3 regions of the Cupriavidus sp. FW305-27 genome follow, and region 3 is predicted to be linked to each of the others. Evidence: predicted binding sites of a transcription regulator. Region 3 holds the regulator's gene; each other region holds the start of a gene.
What was found. Region 3 encodes FNR, which switches genes on or off when oxygen is low (the NO sensors DNR and NnrR bind a similar motif). Its sites were predicted from a motif close to TTGATNNNNATCAA; they were not measured.
Positions count from the first base shown of each region.

Region 1: a site for FNR is predicted at 1,772-1,785, ahead of ubiU (ubiquinone anaerobic biosynthesis protein UbiU). Genes of this name have one in related genera too.
Region 2: a site for FNR is predicted at 2,481-2,494, ahead of AC3WRI_RS12085 (universal stress protein). Genes of this name have one in related genera too.

Region 1 is NZ_JBYTAG010000040.1:28,305-32,518, forward strand. It holds gene AC3WRI_RS19610 (hypothetical protein) at 1-434, shown strand, start outside; gene AC3WRI_RS19615 (NAD(P)H-dependent flavin oxidoreductase) at 523-1,680, opposite strand; gene ubiU (ubiquinone anaerobic biosynthesis protein UbiU) at 1,948-2,994, shown strand; gene AC3WRI_RS19625 (U32 family peptidase) at 3,042-3,974, shown strand; gene ubiT (ubiquinone anaerobic biosynthesis accessory factor UbiT) at 3,971-4,214, shown strand, end outside.
Region 2 is NZ_JBYTAG010000020.1:16,442-20,655, forward strand. It holds gene AC3WRI_RS12080 (PHA/PHB synthase family protein) at 1-1,334, shown strand, start outside; gene AC3WRI_RS12085 (universal stress protein) at 1,573-2,412, opposite strand; gene AC3WRI_RS12090 (DUF1488 family protein) at 2,773-3,051, opposite strand; gene AC3WRI_RS12095 (universal stress protein) at 3,092-3,544, opposite strand; gene AC3WRI_RS12100 (carboxypeptidase-like regulatory domain-containing protein) at 3,889-4,214, opposite strand, start outside.
Region 3 is NZ_JBYTAG010000027.1:42,934-47,147, forward strand. It holds gene rluB (23S rRNA pseudouridine(2605) synthase RluB) at 1-10, opposite strand, end outside; gene scpB (SMC-Scp complex subunit ScpB) at 16-870, opposite strand; gene AC3WRI_RS15055 (sulfite exporter TauE/SafE family protein) at 1,439-2,197, opposite strand; gene fnr (fumarate/nitrate reduction transcriptional regulator Fnr) at 2,276-3,001, shown strand; gene AC3WRI_RS15065 (hypothetical protein) at 3,065-3,310, opposite strand; gene AC3WRI_RS15070 (membrane protein) at 3,307-3,516, opposite strand; gene ccoG (cytochrome c oxidase accessory protein CcoG) at 3,546-4,214, opposite strand, start outside.

The sequences.
Region 1 (4,214 bases), on a different contig from region 3:
GCGCCAGCATGGCAGGCGCGGCGCTGCTGGGGGCGGCGGCCGTGGTGCTGCCCGCCACCGGGCTGCCGCTGGCATGGTGGGCCGGCACCATGGCGCTGGTCGGCGTGGGCGTGCTGCCGGTCACGGCCATGCTCGGCAAGATCGTGCCGTTCCTGGCCTGGCTGCACCTGCGCCGGCTGCTGCCGCCGCGCGCGCGGGTGCCGGCCATGCAGGCCATCATCGTGCCGGGCCGGCAACGGCGGCAGGCATGGCTGCTGCTGGCTGCCTACGTCCTGCTGCTGGCGGTGCCGCTGGCGCCGGCGCCGCTGGCCCGCGCTGGCGGCGTGCTGCTGGCGGGCGCCAATGCGTGGCTGGGGTGGCAACTGCTGGGAGCGTTGCGATGCATGCGGGAGATGAAGAAGCGCGGCGGATTACCGCCGCGCTCAGATTGCTGACAAAGTCTTTCCTGCTGCGGGTGTGCGGCGCCCGTTGCACTTGCCGGCCTTGCGAGTTGGCTCGCTCAGATTGCTGAAGCTGTTGCCGTCAGGCTGGTGCCAGCCCGGCGGGCTTTTCCCCCGTCAACAGATAGTGCATCAGCTCCGCCACCGGCCGGATCGCCTCGCCGAAGGGCAGCGCACCCCGGCCGCGGAAGAACAGGCCGCGCTCCACGTCGCCGCGCACGGCCTGCGCCAGCTTCAGGTCGATGCAGAACTGGCCGATGCGGGCAATGCCGTCGCGCAGCCCGCACGCCTGCAGGCAGTCGAAGCCCTCCAGGCATTCACGCGGCCTGGCGCGGCGCTGCAGCCGCGACTCGCTCGACAGGTAGCGCGACAGCCACGGCGTCAGCACGGCGCGCGCGGGCAGCCCGGCCACGCTGGTGAACTCGCGCAGGGTCTCGGGCCGCGCCGTGGCCAGCACCTGCTTGAAGGCCGGGTGGGCATCGCATTCCTCGGTCACGGCGAAGGCCGTGCCCAGCTGCACCGCGGCGGCGCCCTCGCCCAGCCAGTGGCGCACCTTGGCATGGCTGTCGATGCCGCCGGCCAGGATCAGCGGAATGCTGTCCCAGGCCAGCCCGAGCTGCGCAAACAGCTCGCGGCATTCGGCCAGCACGCGCGAAAACGAAAAGCGCGGCTCTGACAGGTCCTGGATGCTGGCCGCGCCCAGATGGCCGCCGGCATGGGCCGGATGCTCGACCACGATGGCATCGGGCAGGCGGCCCTTCTTCATCCAGCGGCGCAGCACCAGGCCGATGCCGCGCGCCTCGGACAGGATCGGGATCAGCGCCACCCTGGGGTGGCTGGCGGTCAGTTCGGGCAGGTCCAGCGGCAGGCCAGCGCCCATGACGATGGCATCGGCGCCGCTTTCACAGGATTGCCGCACCAGCGCGGCGTGCGAGCCCACCGCCTTCATCACGTTGACGGCGATCAGCCCGCGGCCCTCGGACGCCGTGCGCGCGGCACGGATCTCGCGATCCAGCGCTTCGAGGTTGGCGGCTTCGATGGCGGGCTTGTCACGGCTGCCGCGGGTGCGTTCCATCAGGTCGGGGTGGTGGTGGCGCAGGTCGATGCTGGCGATGGTGCCGACGCCGTTCTCGCGCGCGACGGCGCCGGCCAGCCGGTGGGCCGAGATGCCGATGCCCATGCCGCCCTGCACGATGGGCAGCAGGCGGCGGCCGGCCAGCTTGAGCCAGGGTTGATTCATAAAATCTCCGGAAGAGGATGGGCGCGGGGCCGGCGTGCGGCCAGCCGCGTGGATGACCGGGCAAGCGTGGCACAGCGGCACGTGCCGGCGTTTGCCGCAGGTCAAGCGCGCGGTGGTGGCCTGCCATCGGCCTACGCCGACCGGCATAGGCCGGCGCGGGCGGTGTGCGGTTGGCGTGGGTTTGCGCGCGGTCAAGCCCCTGCTGCAAGCGCTTGGCTAGCATCGGCGGCTGTCTTCATCTTCGCGCCGCCGCCGGCGCCATCACCGATGACCCCTGCCTCCCCAGCTCCATCCACCGCGGCGAACGTGCCGCGCCGGCCCCAGCTCGTTGCGCCCGCCGGTTCGCTGGCGGCCCTGCGCATGGCGCTGCAGCACGGCGCCGACGCGGTCTACCTGGGCCTGCGCGATGCCACCAACGCGCGCAACTTCGGCGGCCTGAACTTTACCGAGGCCGACATCCGCACCGGCGTGGCCGAAGCCCACGCGCGCGGCGCCGAGGTGCTGTTCGCGATCAACACCTTTGCCCAGATGGGCGCGGTGGCCCAATGGCAGCGCGCGGTCGATGCGGCGGCGGACCTTGGCGCCGACGCGGTCATCATGGCCGACGCCGGCCTGATGGACTATGCGTGCGAGCGCCATCCGGGCTTGCGCCTGCACCTGTCGGTGCAGGGTTCGGCCACGCACGCCGACGCCATCGAGCTGATGCGCGAGCGCTTCCATATCCGCCGCGTGGTGCTGCCGCGCGTGCTGTCGCTGGCGCAGATCGGCAAGCTGGCGCGCCAGACCAGCGTGGAGCTGGAGGTGTTCGGCTTCGGCAGCCTGTGCGTGATGGCCGAGGGGCGCTGCCTGCTGTCGTCCTACGCCACCGGCGACTCGCCCAACAACAAGGGCGTCTGCTCGCCCGCGCACGCGGTGCGCTGGACCGAGCAGGACGGCACCATGCAGGCGCGGCTGTCGGGCATCCTGATCGACAGCTATGCGCCGGGCGAGCCGGCCGGCTATCCCACGCTGTGCAAGGGCCGCTTCGAGGTGGAGGGCGAGCGCGGCTACGTGCTGGAAGAGCCCACCAGCCTCAATGCGCTGTCGCTGCTGCCGGCGCTGATCGACATGGGCATCGCTGCCATCAAGATCGAAGGCCGGCAGCGCAGCCCGCGCTATGTGGGCGATGTGGTCGGTGTGCTGCGCGCGGCCATCGACGCGGCCTGCGCCGATCCGGCACGCTTCGTGCCGCGGCAAGAGTGGCAGAGCACGCTGGGGCGCCATGCCGAAGGCGACCAGGTCACGCAAGGCGCCTATGACCGGCCGTGGCGGTGACACCCATGACATCGATCTGCCTTGAACCGGCCATGACGGAGCTTCCCATGCCAGAGATTGCCGCGGCCGCGATGCCGCAAACCGTAGCGATGCCCGACTTCGGCATCGCCCTGGGCCCACTGCTGTACTACTGGCCGCGCGAGGCCGTGATGCAGTTCTATGCGTCGGTCGCCGATGCGCCGGTCGACCGCGTCTATCTCGGCGAGACCGTCTGCACGCGCCGCCATGAAGTCCGCCATGCGCAATGGCTGGAGATTGCGCAAATGCTGCGCGATGCCGGCAAGGAGGTGGTGCTGTCCACGCCGGTGCTGGTGGAGTCCGACACTGACATCGCCTGGATGCGCCGCGCCTGCGCCCAGGACGACTACCTGGTCGAGGCCAACGACCTTGGCGCGGTGCGCTGCATGCAAGGGCGGCCCTTTGTCGGCGGCCCCCACCTCAATGTCTACCACGCCGATACGCTGGCGTGGCTGGCCGGGCTGGGCGCGGCCGGCTGCGTCGCGCCGGTGGAGATGGATGGCGCCACACTGGCCGCGCTGGCAGCGGCGCGCCCCACCGGCATGCGCCTGGAAGCCTTTGTCTGGGGCCGGCTGCCGCTGGCGTTCTCGGCGCGCTGCTTTACCGCGCGCCACCATCGCCTGCGCAAGGACAGTTGCGAGTTCCGCTGCATGGACTATCCCGACGGCCTGGTGGCAGCCACCGGCGAGGGGCAGGCGTTCTTCACGCTCAACGGCGTGCAGACGCAGAGCGCCACCTGCCTGGACCTGTGCGCAGAGGCGTTGGCGATGGCGCGGATGGGGGTGGGGATGCTGCGCGTGAGCCCGCATTCGTCCGGCACGCTGCAGGTGGTGCAACAGCTCGCGGCGATTCGTGCTGGTGAACAGGCACCCGCTGCCAGCGGCATCACGCCGACCGGCGCCCAGCCCTGCAACGGCTACTGGCACGGCAGCGCGGGCATCGCCTGGGAGGCCCGGGCATGAGCGCGCTGCACAAGCTGATCGCGGGCGTGCACCGGCGCATGCCCGCCCGTGCCAGGGCGCTGCCGCTGGTGGCGGCGCTGGAGCTGGCGCGCCGAGCGGGATGGCTGGAGCCACCGGCCGCACTGGACGGACACGCCTTCCTGCTGACGGTGCAGGACCTTGGGCTGGCCGTGCCGTTCCGCTGCGAAGGCGGGCGCTTTCGTGCCGCGGCAGCGGACGCCGAGGCTGAGCTGACGCTGC
Region 2 (4,214 bases), on a different contig from region 3:
GCGCCCGGCAATGGCTTGACCTGCTCGCGCCCGGCAATGTTTGGTGGATGAATCCGACCATTGCCAGGACCGCCTCGAGCACCTTCGGCGCCAACTTCCTGCAAGGCGCCCATCACTGGCTGCAGGACGCCAGTGAGCTGTTGTCAAAGGTGCCTGGACTGCCTGCGGGGCGCCCCGCGCTGGAATTTCTACCCGGGCGCGACGTGGCGCGCACGCCTGGCAAGGTGGTGTTCCGCAACGCACTAATTGAACTGATCGAATATGCGCCCGCCCTTGGCGCCAATACAGTCTGGCGCGAGCCGGTGCTGATCGTGCCGTCCTGGATCATGCGGTACTACATCCTCGACCTGAAGCCCGAGGATTCGCTGGTGCGCTACCTGGTCGAGAGCGGCCATACCGTGTTCATGATTTCATGGAAGAACCCGGACGCCTCGGCCCGCGACTTCGGGCTTGACACCTATCTGGAGGCCGGGCTTCTGACCGCGCTCAACACCGTGCACGCGCGCTGCGACGGCGCGCACGTCCACGCCGCCGGGTATTGCCTGGGCGGCACCCTGCTTGCCACGGGTGCCGCCATGCTGGCCCGCGACGCCGCCGGCGGGCCACTGGCCAGCATGACGCTCTTTGCGGCAGAGACCGATTTCCATGATCCGGGCGAACTGGGCCTGTTCATCGACAAGAGCTCGCTCGCCACGCTCGACGCCCTCATGTGGAGTCAGGGATATCTGGACGGGCCTCAGATGAAGTCTGCCTTTCAGATGCTGAACGCCCAGGACCTGATCTGGTCGCGCGTAATGAGCGAGTATTTGCTCGGCCAACGTTTGCGCGCCAACGATCTGGTCTCCTGGAACCGCGACACCACCCGCTTGCCTTACCGCCTGCATTCGGAATGCCTGCACAAGCTGTTCCTGGGCAATGAGCTGGCCACCGGCAAGCTGTGCGTGGGCGGACAGCCCGTCGCCCTGTCGGACCTCGACCTCCCGCTTTTCGTGGTTGGCACCGAACACGACCACGTCTCGCCCTGGCGCTCCGTGTACAAGCTGCACTTACTGACCAAGGCTGAACTGACCTTCTTGCTGACCTCGGGCGGCCACAACGCAGGCATCGTGTCCGAGCCGGGCCACCCGGGCCGGCGCTACCATGTGCATACGCGATTGCCCGCCGCGCCCTACCTGAGCCCGGAGCAATTCCTCAACGTGGCTGTGTACCGCGACGGTTCCTGGTGGCCGGCGTGGCATGACTGGCTAGTGGCCCACTCGACAGCGCGCTGCACGCGACAGGCGCCGGGCCAGGGGCTCGCGGACGCTCCTGGTACCTACGTGCTGGAACCCTAGCCTCTTGTTCACTGTGCTGCGCCTGGCAACCTTGCGAGCGGGCAAACTTTCGGGTAGCCGGATCGAATGGAAACATGCCGTCGGACACGGGAAATGCCGGCCGACGCCTAAGGAACTCATTCCAGAAACCCCGCGCAAGCTGGTGGAGCGTTCGGTTGTGTCCCACATCCCGCTCCCTGGCAGCAGCCGAACCGCACCGCACCTCACTTCATCGCATCGCCGAGGCGCTGCGGCAATATCAGTGCGACATCAGGACCGGCACTGTCATCGACTCAAGCAACGTGCGGGTGACACCGCCAAGGACCAGCTCGTGCACCCGGCTGTGCCCGTAGGCCCCCATGACGATCAGGTCAGCATTTCGGTCCGCGGCGTGTGAGAGTAACATCTGGCCGACGTCTTCGCCGTCTTCCGCTCCAAGCGTGCAAAGCTGCACCGCCACGCCATGCCGACCCAGCCAGTCCACGGCATGCTGAGGCGGCGAAACCCATGTCCCCTTCAGAACCCCAGACGGTGTCCACGAGACCACCTCCACAGTGCCCGCGCGCTGCAGGAGCGGAAGCGCATCGCGGATGGCCCGCGCCGACTCGCGGCTGCCGTTCCACGCCACCATGATGTTCTTGCCAACGCTCGGGAACCGGCCCGCATACGGAACCACCAGCACCGGCCGCCCGCATCCCAGCACAATGGATTCAACAAAGCCGGGCTCGGCGTAGGCGGCTTCATCAGTGGGATCGCGCTGTCCGAGGATGACAAGATCCGCCCGATGCGCCTCTGCCTGGACCGTTGCCGCCGTGGCCCAGTCCGGCGCCCGCCATTCCGTAATGACGGTTACCTCGTCCGTTGCGCCCATCAGGGCGTGACGGGCCCGCTCGCCGACCTGATGCCGCCATTCGGTGTAAGAGGCAAGATTGCGGTCACCGTCCACCAGGTAGCGCACGGCGGTGGGATCCGGCTTGCCGACGGCTAGCAGGCCAACCAGCGTGGAATGAAACTCCAGCGCCAGCCGGGTGGCGAGGTGCAGCCGGTCGTACACGCGGCGGCCGGCATCGAGATGAACCAGGATCGTTGCGTAGTCCATGGATTGACTCCATCAGGCAGCCCCGGACGGAGCTTTTCTTGAATCTATATCGCCACCCCGCCCCGGATTTGTCGTGCATCAAGCCGTCTTCGTGTCCGCGCTACAGGCAATACCGCTGGCACCAGGTACGAGTTGGCCCAGGCTGCCTGCCGCCAGCGCGGCGGTGCGTGGCTTCGGCGGCCGCAGCAGGTCCGGTACGGCGGTACACGCTGTGCATAGCGGCACCAACGCGCAGGCGGCAAGCCTGCGCCATCCTGGCCGTTTCTCCGGTGTGCATGACTGCAAGCGATTCTTCATGGGTAGCTCCTTGTAAGGACGCGCACCGCCCGGTGGCGGCTGCCGCCGGCCAGGACGTGCGCCTCACACCGCGAAGCGAAAATGGCCGCTGTGCAGCACGATGTGCCGCGCACCTGTCATCTCGAACAGCGCTCCCGCGACGCGTTCAATGTCCTGGCGGTTGCTCATGAATGCCGGCAGCAAATCTTCACTGCGGTACGAGCGTGCGCCGAAATGATCCTCAAGCGCCTCGGCAGTGATCTCATAGGTCGCCGGTGTGCCATCCACCTTCACGGCACACCGCAGGCTTGGCCCGGTCGGGCAGTAATCCGGCGTCTCGCCGGAAAAGTCGATCGTATGCATAGCTTTCTGGCGTAATGCCCTCCAAAATCTGTTCGCCTGCTTACGCTTCCTCGGCGCGGAGAAGCAGGACGGGCGCGACGGCCAGGTTGATCACGCTTCGCGCGACGCTGCCCATGACGAGTCGCCGCACTCCCCGGCGGCCGTGCGTACCCATCACAACCAGATCAGCGCCCCAGCCATTGGCTTCGGCAGCGATCGTGGCAGCAACGTCGCCCTCGACCATAGGCTTACCGAGCAGCCGCGTTACGTGGCGAATACCCGCTGCGGCAAGCCGGCCGGCGGCGGCAGCGAGAACGCTTTGCCCCGCCGTCGTGAGGTCCTCTATCAATCTCACCGGATCCAGATTGCTGGCATCCAGAAACGGGCTGCGGTCATCGACCACATGGACCACCTCCACTTCGGCGTTGGCGGCGCGCGCGATGATCATGGCCTGTTCCAGGGCAAGTTCCGATGCGGCGCCGCCGTCCATGGCGACAAGGATGCGCTGGTACATAGCGGTTTCTCCGGCGATGGGAGCCTGTGGCGACTCGGGTCTGGACTGGTTAAATGCAGCGTAGGGCAACCGGCGCAACTGCTGTTGATACGTGTCAAAGCCGCGGTACCGCGCTCCAACCGCCGCTGGTCGCGCGCGCATCGGCAGTCTTCGCGCAGGGGTTGCGGCTCGCGGATTCAGGCCTGCCCACGCCGAGCGGCTCGCCTGCTTGTCCCCGAACGAAGCCTGAGCGCTTCTTCTTCCCCTTCCAGTTCCGTCGCTTCTCTTTCGCGGGATCGTCCCTGAACCGCCGCGAACTTGCTTGCGCGGTGTCGTGCCCGCGGCGACACGTCCGAGCGGCGGGCTCAGCGACGCGGACAGGGTGTCGTGGCGCAGAGCAGCCAGTCGTCCTCGAGCGTATTGACCGGCAGCCGGAACGTCACCTCGAGCGGCTCGCCAGCGACGACGATGTCGCGCATCTGGTCCCGCCCCTGGTAGCCGACCGCGAGCCGATAGGCACCCGGCCTGAGTCGCATATAGAACAGCGGCCCGCTAGCCGTAGTGTGCAGCACCGGGCGGCCCTCCTGGCTGGCCACGACCACCGTGGCACCGCCCAGCGGCTTCCCGCGCCCGGCATCCACCATCGTCAGCCGTACATTGAAACGCGCGGCGATGGCCAGCATGCTTTGCA
Region 3 (4,214 bases):
GATGTTGCATGTTGTTCAGTTCGGCACGCGCTCGTCGTGCTCGCTCGGGTGCGGCGGGGTGCCGTTGTCCGGCAAATCGCCCCGCGCCCCGTCCGGATTGGGTGCGGCTGGTTCGGTGGAAGCGGCCTCGGCGGCATCGTCGGCTGCAGCTTGCAGCGGTTGCGCGTCAAAGCCATTGGCGCCTTGGTCGACCGGGCCGGTCGTCTCGGCTTCGTTTGCGACGGATGCTTCAGCCACATCCGCCGCATGCGCGGCGGGGTTGGCAAAAGCCTCTTCGTCGGCGCTGGCCGCCTTGTTTGCAGCCAGGTCTTCAAAATTGATGGCCTGCTGTTCCAGCAGGGTTGCCTGCGCCTGCGCCTGGGCATCTTCCAGCGGCGGCAGCTCATCCAGCGTACGCAGGCCAAGATCGTCCAGGAACGCCTTGGTGGTCGCATACAGCGCCGGCCTGCCCGGCACGTCGCGGTGTCCGATCACCTCGATCCAGCTGCGGTCCTCAAGCTTCTTGATGACTTCCGTGCTGACCGTCACGCCGCGGATTTCCTCGATATCGCCGCGGGTCACCGGCTGCCGGTAGGCAATGATCGCCAGTGTTTCCATCACCGCGCGCGAATATTTTGGCGGCTTTTCTGGATTCAGCCGATCCAGGTATTCACGCATTTCCGGCCGGCTCTGGAAGCGCCAGCCGCTGGCCAGGGCCACCAGTTCCACGCCGCGCGGCCGCCAGTCCTGCCGCAGTTCATCAAGCAGCACGCGGATGGTGTCTGCGCCGACGTCGTCGTCAAACAGCCGCCGCAGATCATTGACGCGCAACGGTTCCTGCGCGCAGATCAGCGCCGTCTCGAGGACGATCTTCGCCTCTTGGGTATTCATGTTGATGGTGTGCAGCCTGTCTTTGCACCTGCTCCCGGACGGATCCGGGGCACCGGAGATTTTGGATACAGCGGTGCGAAAGCCACCGCCATCTCATTGCGCAGCTAGCCGGATACCTGCTGCATCCAAGCCGTGCACTTCCCTATCTTTGCATCGAGTTGCCGGGCGTTCCGGCAGGAGATCGTTCGCATGCCGTTATGGGCCAGCCAGCGAACCTCTTGCGTAGCGCGTCCGCACATACCGGACGTCGCTGTCAGCGAACTGAAGGCCTCGGACGCAAGAAAAACGGGTATCGGGAGCAAGGCCGGCATCGCCAACACCGCAGTGCCAGCCGGACTTTTGAACCAGATCTTTTGAACCGGATGGACTGTGGGGACGGGACGGGCATCGAAAACCTTCCGCTTCCCCTGCCCTGAACTCACCTTCTGGTATGAAGGCCGCCTGGCGCTGCTCGCCCGCTGCTTACCGCGGCTCACAAGACACCGCGCGATACCGCAATGTTGGCGATTGTATGGCATTCCCGCCCCCGCCTGCAACCATCATCCGTTGCCGGCGCAGCGCCGGCGCCTCAGAACACCAGGCAGAATCCATGCTCGGCCAGCGAATGTGGCAACAGCACCGCTCGCGCAATGCCAAGGCCGCCGAACGCCATTACCGCCAGGCCGGCCCCCAGGCGCACGCCGGGACGTCGCGACAGCGTACGCAAATAGCCTGACAGGCCGGAGAGCACCAGCAGGTTAGGCAGTGTGCCGAGCCCGAACACGCCCATCACGAGTGCGCCGGACGCCGCATTGCCCGCCAGCAGCGCGAGCGTGAGCGCCCCATAGACCATGCCGCACGGCACCAGCCCCCACGCCAGGCCCACGCCGTATCGCCGCGCCAGGCCGCCGCGTGCGCGCACAAAGGACGGCATGCCGCGTGCCACGCCACCCAGCCGGCGCGCCACCGCTGCGCTGGCACGCGACGCCAGCCGCTCCAGCCAGTCGACGGTAAACGTGTTGCCGCGCAGCAACCGCCAGCCCGACCACAGCAGCATGACGCTGCCCGCGCCGAACAGCCAGCGCTGCACCGGCAGATAGTCCTGTTTCCACGCCGAAGCACCGACCGCGCCTAGCGCGGCCCCAAGCAGCATATAGGTCGAGATCCGGCCCAGGTGCATTATCAGCAACTCGCCGAGCCAGGCGGCACGGCTGGGCACCAGACTGATCGTCGCCGCCGCGCCGTGACGCTGCTCCACGGCCAGCGCCACGCCGCCGCACATGGCGGCGCAGTGGACCCCGCCCAGCAAAGCCAGCAGAAAAACGCTGATCAGTACGCCAAGTGTCAATTCTCACTCCCTACCACATCACATCGCACGGTAAAATGCCGTTATCGCGCCCTCGCTGCCATTTCTAGCAGGTTCCAATTGCTCACCTCCATTCCCATTACCGAGATGTCACCACGCTGCTCCACCTGTGCGATGGGGCAGCTGTGCCTTCCGGTCGGCATGTCGCAGCAAGACCTCGCCAAGATGGACACGCTGGTTCAGGAACGCATCCGTGTGCACAAGGGTGAAACCCTGTATCGCATGGGCGATCCGCTCACCGCGGTCTATGCCGTGCGCTTTGGCACGCTCAAGACCCACGTCACCACTGAAGACGGCCGCTCGCAGATTACCGGCTTCCACCTGCCCGGCGAAATTGTCGGTCTCGACGGGCTGGGCGAGATGCAGCATGCCTCCGATGCCGCCGCGCTGGAGGACACCGAAGTCTGCGTGGTCCGCATGAGCGAGTTGCAGTCCCTGTCGGCAGACCTGCCGTCGCTGCAGCAGCAGTTCCTGCGCCTGATGGGCAAGGAAATCACGCATGACCAACTGATGCTGGTCACGCTGGGCTCGATGCGCGCCGAGGAACGGCTTGCCGCCTTCCTGATCAACCTCTCTGAGCGCCTGTCGGCACGCGGCTATTCGGCGTCCGAGTTCGTGATGCGCATGAGCCGCGAAGAGATCGGCAGCTACCTGGGCCTGAAGCTCGAAACCGTCAGCCGCCTGTTCTCCCGCTTTGCCGAAGCCGGCCTGATCCAGATTCGCCAGCGCCACGTCAAGCTCGTGGACATCGACGGCATCAAGCAGCTCTACAGCCGCTCCTGCTAAGCGGCCAAGGCGCTGCCAGGTACCGCATGCGGACATGGCAGCGCAGACCTCACACCGATCCGCTTATTCCAGTTCGTCGGTATCGCTGAGCCGCGTCGGCATGGTGTAGAGCGTCAGTCCGCTGGACAACGCGCAGAACACCCAGGCCATCAGGAAACCAACGGTGTAGACCGATTCGCGGGACGCTTCGATCGGCTGGCCGAAGAAGTTCAGGTCACCGGGATCCACCACCGAAAACACCGTCGCGGTCGCGAACCCGGCCATCAGGAACGCCGGCCAGAGTACCCACATCAGCCAGCGCAACCTCATGGCTGCCTCACAGCGGCAGCCTTGGGCGGCGCGGCGTCGGCCTTCTCGACCACCAGGCCATGGCGCGTTGCACCCTGCACCGGCATGTCCGGATGCGTGGATGCCAGCCAGATCGTCACGCCACACGCCACCATCGCCACCAGCGGGCCGCTCATCAACAGCCACGGCCACGGCTCCTTCCACCACGGATTGCCTTGCTGACTCATCTTGCCCCCTTCATCTTGACGACCTAGCTTCACAAATCGCGCGGCACGATGAAACTGGTGGATTGCCGGATTTCGGCATGCCCCTGCTCCGTGCCTTCGCTCGTCACCGTCACGTTGATCTTGTGCGTGCCCTGCGCCGCGGCCTCGATCGGCACGCGGATCCGGATCGGCAGCAACCGGTTGGACGTCGGCGCCAGCGATTCGGCCTGCTTATCGTATTCCACGGTCAGGTTCTTCAGTTCGTCGCTGTCGGCGCGCACGCTGATCTGCATCGGCGCTTCGGTGGTGTTGATCAGCTGCAGGCGATAGACATTCTCGATCCAGCGGCCTTCCACTTCACGGCCGAGCGCACCACGGTCGCGGATGATGTCGACCTTCAGCGGCGTGCGCAGCGCGATCGAAGCCATGAACCCGGCCAGCAACGCCACCCAGATCACGGAATAAATGACCACGCGCGGGCGCAGCAGGCGCTTGCGTGATGCCGCCGCGGACAAGCCCTTGCGCATCGCGTTTTCCGAGGTGTACCGGATCAGGCCGCGCGGATATTCCATCTTGTCCATGACCTGGTCGCAGGCGTCGATGCAGGCGCCGCAGCCGATGCACTCGTACTGCAGGCCGTCGCGGATATCGATGCCCGTCGGGCACACCTGCACGCAGATGCTGCAGTTGACGCAGTCGCCAAGCCCCGCCTTGTGGTG